DNA from 2 places in the Streptomyces sp. NPDC104309 genome. Region 1 is predicted to be linked to the other one. Evidence: riboswitches for the same ligand, from Rfam matches in the RefSeq annotation. Region 1 holds a riboswitch; the other holds the start of a gene.

Region 1 (4,193 bases):
ACGACGACCCGGGGGCCGGCTGGCAGCCGGACGGGGACCGGGCGACGGCTCGGGGGGAACGGTGAGGGCCGTGACAAGAACGGGAACAACCGTGCGATCCCGCCCGGTGCGGGAGGCGGCCGAAGCCCTCGGTGTCCGCGCTGTGCTGCTGGTCTTCTGGGGTACGGCGGCCGTCCTGGACCGGTGGCGCACGCAGCCGCGGCGCGGCGGTGGCGAATCGGTTCGGCACAAGGCGTAACTGGAGGCACGTCACCCAGTTGATTCGGCGTCGGGACGGTGCCCCGCCGTCACCGGCAGTCGTACCGAATGATGGAGAGGAAGCCCATGAGTGTGATTCATCCCAAGATCACCGAGGTTCTGACACGCACCTTCAAAGTGCCCGCTGCCGAGATCCGTCCGGATTCCACGATGGACAGCCTGGAGATGGACTCCCTCGCCGTCGCCGAGTTCGCCGTGCTCATCAGGGAGACGCTGGGCGGCCGGGGAGACTTCGACACGCTCCCCAAGGGCGCCACCCTGGCCGAGATCACGCGTTTCGTCGACGGGGCCGGCGGCGGGGCGCCGGCGAGCAGCGCGGCACCGATGAGCAACGCCCGATGAACAGGCCCGTCATCGCCGTCACCGGCCTGGGCATGATCACCCCGGTCGGCAACGACACCGAATCCACCTGGAAGGGTGTGTGTGCCGGGATCTCGCCGGTGCGTACCGTCGCGGCGCTCGAAGGCTGCGCGATCGATTTCGCCTGCACGGTCGACGGAATCGATCTGGACGCCGAGATCGGCGGCCGCACCTCGTTCCGGATGGGGAGGTACACCAAGTTCGCCGTTCTCGCCGCCCGGGAGGCGGTCGCCGACGCCGGGCTCGACCCGGCGGAGTGGGAGGGCGGCAGGGTCGCGGTGGTCGTCGGCACCAGCAGCGGGGGCTCCGCCTCACTGACCGAGCAGGCCGTCGTGCTCGACCGGCTCGGACCCGACGCCACCTCTCCGTCGGGCATCCTGCTCACCATTCCGAACATGCCGGCGGCCGAGATCGCGATCCAGCTGCGGGCCACCGGTCCCAGCCTGGCGCCGTGCACGGCCTGTTCGTCCGGCGTCACCGCCCTGTCCGTCGCCCGCGATCTGCTGATCACGGGGCAGTGCGACATCGCGATCGCCGGAGCCACCGAGTCGATCGTCTACCCGGCCGCCATGGCCGGGTTCGCCCGATCCGGAGCCGGGGCCCGGCGGGACGGCGACGCTGCCGGGCAGTGCCGGCCCTTCGCGGCCGACCGGGCCGGGCTGGTCATGGGTGAGGGCGCCGCCGTCATGGTGCTGGAACGGGCGGACGACGCCCGCGCCCGAGGGGCGGCACCGCGGGCGCTGGTCGCGGGCACCGGGGCCACCACCGACGCCCACCATCCCATCAGTCCGCATCCGTCCGGCGCGGTGGCCCGCAAGGCGGTGGAGATCGCGCTGCGCGACGCGGGCTGGGCGGCAGAGGACGTCGAGCACGTCAACGCACACGGCACGGCCACCCCGGTCAACGACGCCACCGAGGCCGCCCTCATCGCCCGGGTCTATCCGCACCGGCCGCCCGTCACCGCCCCGAAGGGCGTCCTGGGGCACTGCATGGGGGCGGCCGGGGCGATCGAGGCCGGACTGACCGTCCTGACGCTGCAACGCGCGGTCGTGCCGCCGATCGCCAATCTGGACGCACCGGCGCCCGAGTTCGACATCAACTGCGTCACCAAGTCCCCGCTGCGGCAGCCCATCCGGCGTGCCGTCAGTCACTCCTTCGGATTCGGCGGACACAACGCCGTGATCGCTCTTCAGCGCCCGTAGGCACCAGGCAGGTGGTGCGACGGGAAACGGCCCGGCGTACCACCGGCCACAACACCGCCCGTGAGCTGAGCAGAGGCCCGTGATGGCTGGCCGGAGCCAGTCGAACTCCACGAAGGGGCCAGGGAATCCGGCGAGAATCCGGAACTGACGCGCAGCGGTGAGGGGGGCGGGCGGGGCCACGGCCACTGGGAGCACCCTCGGGTGTCCTGGGAAGGCGTTTCGTCCGCAGGAACCCGAGTCCGAAGACCTGCCGGCACCTGCGGTCCGGTACCCGGCGCGGGACGCCGTACAACGGGCTCCGCGTATGGGCCCAGATCGCGCGCACTGGCCCAGCAACCGTGTGAACTGCTGCTCGACGCGCCGACGAACCACCTGGACATCCAGCACCAGCTGGAACTGATGTCACTGATCGCCTCGTTGCCCCTCACCGGTGTGATCGCTCTGTACGACCTCAATCTGTCCGCGATGTTCTGCGACCGGATCGTCGTCATGAAGCAGGGGCGCGTGGTGGCCGCCGGAACCCCCTCGGAAGTGATCACCGAGGAACTCATCGCCGATGTCTACCGGGTCAGCGCGCGGGTCGCTCCGGACGGCCCCGACGGGCGGCCCTCGGTGCGCTTCGTGCCCGAGCGCCCCGGCCGCCGACAGCGAGAGGGCGGACCCCGGCACACACGGGTCCGCCCCTCACTCATGGTTGCGCCGCGGCGGTACGCCACGGTGTGCGGGGTCAGCGGTGGCGTCCCCGGCCGAACTCGCCGCCCAGGTCCTTGCCACCGATGTCCTTGGAACCGATGCCCTTGCTGTCGGCGTAGTCGATCTGCTCCTTGCGGAGTTCGGCGGAGATCTCCTTCTGCTCGGTCACCCGCTTGGTCTCCATGCGGACCCGTTCGACGGGCACCGTCTCCTTGCGCATCGTGGCACGCTCGGCGTGCAGAGTGAGCTCGACATCCTGCTCACGGATGTCCGAACGCCCCGCCGCAGACCTGTCGCCGGGCTGAAGGGGTTCACGGATCACCCGCACCTCTTCGTGCGTCACCGGCACCGTCCTGGTGACGTTCTCGGTGACGACGTATTTGTGCAGACGGGCCTTGCCGCTCTCGTACTCCTCGGTGCCGATGAGCAGTTGCTCCTCGGAGCGGATCAGCTCCTCCTTGCCGCCCAGGTCGGCGGCGGACCGCTCGGAACCCGCCCCGGCGCCGACGAGTGGACGGGCCGCGCCGGCCGTCCCGGCATCGCCGCGAGTGCCCGAGCCCGTACCGGTGCCCGCGCCGGCCAGGCCGCTCGTCCGTGACGTGGTGGCCCGGGGGGTGCCGGCGCCGGTTGCCGGGGTTCCGGCCGCGGTCGGCCTGTCGCTCCCGGTCGTGCGCCCGGTGCCGGCCTCGCCCATGGCTCCGGCTCCGGCGGCTCCCGCCGCGCCCATGGCCGTGGTGCCGGTCCCGGACGTCGTCCTCCCGGTGTCCGCGCGGCCACTGAGCCTGGCGGTGGTGTTTCTGGCAAGGCCGTAATGGCGGTAGAGCTCTTCCTCCTCCGCCACCGACAGATGCGCGTCCGCGTCCACCCGGGGGGCTTCCTTGACGCGGTCCTTCGGATGTGAGATGTGCAGGTCGGAGCCCACACGACGAGCCCCCGCAAGAGGCACGAAACTCTCCTTCATGCCGAACAGGCCGGTCTTCACCGTGATCCAGTCCGGGCGGCCGGTGTTGTCGTCGACATACACCCGGCCCACACTGCCGATCTTCTCGCCGGCGTTGTCGTACACCGTCAGGCCGTCGAGCTCTCCGGAATCCGTGAAACCGTCAGCGGCTCCCATGACCGATTCCTCCTCGCCTGGGCGCGTCCTGTGGCTGGGTCCATCAGGGGAGGCGCGTCCGATTTCCATCGCGCCTCACCCGGATGGACGCTGCAACCTCCCCACCTGCGGAGCCCGTCCCCCGCATGCTCGGCGCCTCGGCGCTGGCCGCCCGTCACGGCGGTGCGCACGCCGCTCCCGCGTTAGGCCAATCGGGTGAGGTGCGGAGGCGTGGCGGGTGTGCGCCGTGCGCCCCACCCGAGCGGCGGCCGGACATGCGTCGAGGCGCCGCACGCTTCCGGGCGACCGCGGACGGTCGACCCGATACCGGGCGTCCGCGCGCCGTGCCGGGCGTGCCGCCGGACCGCGAATCCGCGCGCGCGGGGCGTACCGCCCCATGACGGGACCGAGCGGGGCCCCGTTCGCATACCGAGGTGTCCCCGTTCGGGACAACAGCCCTTCCCGTCGACGGCATCGCCCCTAGGATCGGCGAAATCGAACGGGTTGCCGTCCCCATCGCCCTCGGGTACCGCCCACCGGCCGACGACCGTCAGGAGAGTCCCCGTTGACCAGCACCCCGTACC
Region 2 (4,193 bases), on a different contig from region 1:
GCCGACGCCGACGAGCACCCCGGCGGACGGCCCGCCACCGGAGCCGCCCGAACCGGCGGAGGCGGCAGCGGGGGCGGAGGCGCCCGGGGACGCCGCAGCGGAGGGCTTCGCGTGCCCGTCGCCCGCGACCTGTTCCCCACAGCCCGAGCCCGGATAGCCGGAGATGGCACAGAGCAACGCGTCGCTGCTGTACCGCAGCGGTTTGGCCACCGAGGCGAGTGCCTCGGCGGTGCTCGCGTCCGGGGCGACCCGCGCGCACGCGGTGCGCGGCGCGGGCGGCGTCTCGCCGGCCGGGGCGTCCGCCGCCGTGCCCGGGTCGATGACCAGCGCGATCCGCTTGGTGCCGGCCTCGGCCGGGGTGTCCGCGCAGATCTTCGCGAAGTCGGGGGAGCGGCGCGGCTTCGCCGAGTCCTGGGAGTCCTCGCTCACCGAGAACCGGAAGCCCTGCACCGTGCCGTCGTCGGGCCGGACCAGGGACGGGCCCTGGGTGGCGTACGTCCAGCCGGTGCCGGAGCCCTCCCAGAACGACCAGTACCGGTACCCGGCCGCCTGGGCCGTCCCCGCGCCGAGCACGGCCAGGACGGCGCCCAGGGCCACCAGCAGCGCGGTGGCCCTTCCCGCGCGCCTCACAGCTGCCGGTTCTTGCGCCGGCCGCTGATCAGGAAGGCCGCGGCCGCGGCGACGACGAGGCCGATGCCGATGAACCACCACACGCCACCGATCACGTCGTCGCCGCTGTGCACCTGGTCCTTCTCCGTGGCCTCGTACCCGGTGTCGGCCGACGGGTCGGGCGTCGTGACGGCCGCGGGCGCGGGACCGGTCGCGTTCAGCCGGTCGACCAGGTCGACGCCGTTGAAGTCGCGGGCGTCGGCGCCGGTCGCGTGCGCGGCCAGGACCAGCTGCGCGTAGGCGGCGGGGCCGTTCTGCTCGGCCCAGGGGCCGGAGTTCTTCTTCAGCCAGGCCATGGCTTTGGCGGCCTTGTCCTGGTGGCCCGCGGCGGACAGGGCGACGACCGCGTCCGCGGTGTTGCCGAAGTCGGGCTGCGGGGTGGTGTCGGTGGCGCCGGGCATCGGGGCCAGGTCGAGGTGGCCGCTCGTGGCGAGGGTGTTCGCGAGGTAGTGGGCGCCGTTCTGGGCGGCCTGCTCGGGCGTGAGACCGGACCCCGGGTGGCAGCTGGTCCCCTTGACCGCGGCGTTGTTCCCGACGGCCAGGGCCTTGCCCATCGCGCCGAGCACGGCGGCGGCGGTGGCGTCCGCGTTGGCGGCGAGCTTGCCGGCCTTGTCGGGCTGGTAGGCGAAGGCGCCGCCGTCCTTGCCGCCGCACGGGATCGCGAGCGCGAGCAGCGGGGAGTAGGGGGTCTTGCCGCCCGGGGTGGTGATGTCCGCGAGCCGCTGGCCCTGCCGGGCGAGGGCGCCGATCACCAGCGAGGTGGAGTTGGCGTCGCTGGGCGCGCCGGCGGTGTAGCCCCAGCCGCCGTCCTCGTTCTGTACGGACTTCAGCCAGCGGACCGAGTTGTTCACGGTGTCGCGGTGCCCGCCCACCTCGACGAACGCCTGGACGGCGGCCGCGGTGGCGTTGGTGTCCAGCACGGTCTTCTCGGTGCAGGGCTGGGAGACGTCGGGCCGGTACGCGGCGTAGGCGCCGTTGCCGCACTGCTGGGCGATCAGCCAGTCCACGGACTTCGTGGCGGGCGTGACGCCCTCCAGACGCTGGGCGAGAAAGGCCAGCGACTGCCGCCAGACACCGTCGTACGTCGGGTCCTTCGTGCCGTACAGCCCGGACGGCAGGGCGAGGGACGGCGAGGGGGAGGGGGACGGCGCCGCCACCGCGACCGGGGCAGCGGCCGCACAGAGCACGGCGGCGGTGGCGGCGAGCGTTGCCGCGCTGCGGCGTACGGTCATGGTGGGCGGTGCCTCTCCTGTGGGGAACCGGGCACAGGCACGCTCAGGCACCAGGCTCCGGCTCCGTATACCTCGACGGTGCCGACCACCGGGGTTCCGGTGGTCGTGAGCCGGTCACGACCGCGGACAGGGCATTCCGGCTCACCGTCTGCGACGACGGTTCACGGTTGCGTGGTCAGCGCCGGATTCGCACCGGCTTCCCCCTGAACGGGCATGATGACGACCCGCACACTCTACCGGGCGGGGCCGGACGGGTTCCGGGGCCGTCCCTGGGGCTCGTTCCGGACGGGACGGGCGCGTCGGCTCGTCGCGGCCCCGAGGGTCCCGGCGGGCGACGGCTTCACCGCGTTCGCCGGAAGCCGGGCCCGTATGCGAACCGGGCCCGTGCGGGAGCCGGGGTGCCGGGGAGAGGGCGAACGAGCCCCCTGCCCGGCGGCCCGCTGCCCGGCGGCCTGCCGCGCCCTTCGCACCGCGACGGCCGCGCCCTTCACACCGCGATGTACGTCACCGGCTTGCTCCCCGCCACCGCCTCCGCGCGCCCCAGCCTGACCAGGCGCCGCAGATGCGCCTCGGCCTCCGAGACGGCGATGTTCCGCGAACCGTGCGCGATCTGCTCCCACGGCCGGTTCCACTCCATCCGCTCGGCCAGCTCCCACGGCGTGAGCGGCGTGGCCAGCAGCTTGAGCAGTCCGGTGAGGCGTTCCTCGTGATGGTCCAGGAGCTCCCGTACCCGCCCCGCGGCGTCCGTGAACGCGTACTGATGGGCGGGCAGCACCTCCGCCACGCCGAGCCGGCCGATGTGCTCCAGCGAGCCGAGGTAGTCACCGATGGGGTCTCCCCCGGCGGAAGGGGCGGTGCCCGGCGCGGCGTCCGGGTCCTCGTACAGCCCGATGTGCGGGCTGATCCCCGGCAGCAGATGATCTCCCGAGAACAGCCGTCCCCGGCCCGGCAGATTCCCCGGATGCTCCTCCTCCAGATGCAGACAGACATGACCGGGCGTGTGTCCCGGAGTCCAGATCGCCCGCAGTTCGCGGCCCGCCAGGCCGAGGAGCTCGCCCGGAACGATCTCCCGGTCCGGGAGCGCGGACCGCAGCCCCGGCAGGGTGCGCATCCGGCCGTCCTCGACCGCGGCCCGCAGCGGTGCGAGATGCTCCTGGGGCGCACCGACGGCGGTGAGCTTCGTCAGGAGGTACGACAGCCAGGTGCCGGGCCGGGCCTCACGGGTGCGGCGCACGATCGCGGCGTCCGCCGCGTGCATGGCGATCCAGGCCCCGGACGCCTCGCGCACCTGACCGGAGAGGCCGTGGTGGTCGGGGTGGTGGTGGGTGATGACCACCCCGTGGATGTCGCCGATGCCCGTACCGATCGCGTCGAGCCCGGCGGTGAGGGTGTCCCACGCCTCCGGATCGTCCCAGCCCGTGTCGATCAGGACCGGCCCGCGATCGGTGTCGAGGACATGGACGAGGGTGTGGCCGAGCGGATTGTCCGGGATGGGGACCTTGATGCTGTGCACGCCCCCGCCATGGTCGGTCACCTGCGTCATGGGCTCCCCATCTCTCGTCGAGGCCTGGTCGGCGCACCGGACGTACGGCCGTGCGGCGCACCGCGCCCACTGTAACGAGAACTTGTTTCAGTAGTAGCCCTGGTCGACCATCTGTCCGTACACCCATCTGCCCGGCGCACCCGGGGAGTTCGGCGCGCACGAGACCGCGGGACGGCCGCCGCCGGCTCGCGGGACGGCCGCGCCGGTGGGTACCGGGCGCGGGCCGCCCCTTGTTTCCGCCCGTGGCCCGCGTGCGTCGTGCGCCGTGCGGGCCGCGGCTCCCGCGTCGGCGCGGGGTGGTCCGGACAGCCGGAGCCCCGCGCCGGGCGGTGGATCCGGGGTCACCGGCCGGACGGCCGGTGACCCCGGATCACTCGTCGCTCAGGCGGCGTCCGCGGCCGGCCGGTGCCACACGAGCTGCGGGGTGCGCGCGCCGTCGCCGGTTCCCTCGGTCGGGGGGACCAGAGTTAATCGGTCCCCCTCCACCCGCCACCGGCGCTCCTGCGTGGTGCCGACCCACGGGCGCAAGGACGCCATCTGCAGATGGTGGACGACCAGGTCGCCCGTCACCTCGTAGGTGCCCGCGTACCCCAGGTACGGAGAAGTCCTGAACAGCGTCGCGGTGTCGATCGGTCCGGCCGTTCCCTCCTCCGGGGCGGGCTCGGGCTCCGGGTTCAGCATGCTCACCGACATGTGGCCGTCGGCGGTGTAGGTGATCAGTCCTGTCGGACTCTGCCCGAGGGGGTGTT

Evidence for each region. A riboswitch is a leader RNA that binds a small molecule or an ion and turns the genes downstream of it on or off. The one in region 1 is predicted to bind cobalamin.
Region 2: another riboswitch for cobalamin. It lies ahead of ACZ68L_RS19720 (prenyltransferase/squalene oxidase repeat-containing protein); the one in region 1 lies ahead of ACZ68L_RS39960 (ATP-binding cassette domain-containing protein).

Annotation. Positions count from the first base shown of each region.
Region 1 covers NZ_JBVJMV010000051.1:37,063-41,255, reverse strand. The annotation lists gene ACZ68L_RS39980 (acyl-CoA dehydrogenase family protein) at 1-65, shown strand, start outside; gene ACZ68L_RS39975 (hypothetical protein) at 92-238, shown strand; gene ACZ68L_RS39970 (acyl carrier protein) at 325-600, shown strand; gene ACZ68L_RS39965 (beta-ketoacyl-[acyl-carrier-protein] synthase family protein) at 597-1,820, shown strand; cobalamin riboswitch at 1,901-2,089, shown strand; partial or broken gene ACZ68L_RS39960 (ATP-binding cassette domain-containing protein) at 2,136-2,453, shown strand; gene ACZ68L_RS39955 (PRC and DUF2382 domain-containing protein) at 2,548-3,630, opposite strand.
Region 2 covers NZ_JBVJMV010000012.1:182,488-186,680, reverse strand. The annotation lists gene ACZ68L_RS19725 (SCO2322 family protein) at 1-630, opposite strand, end outside; gene ACZ68L_RS19720 (prenyltransferase/squalene oxidase repeat-containing protein) at 627-1,901, opposite strand; cobalamin riboswitch at 2,010-2,144, opposite strand; gene ACZ68L_RS19715 (MBL fold metallo-hydrolase) at 2,389-3,444, opposite strand; gene ACZ68L_RS19710 (lipocalin-like domain-containing protein) at 3,826-4,193, opposite strand, start outside.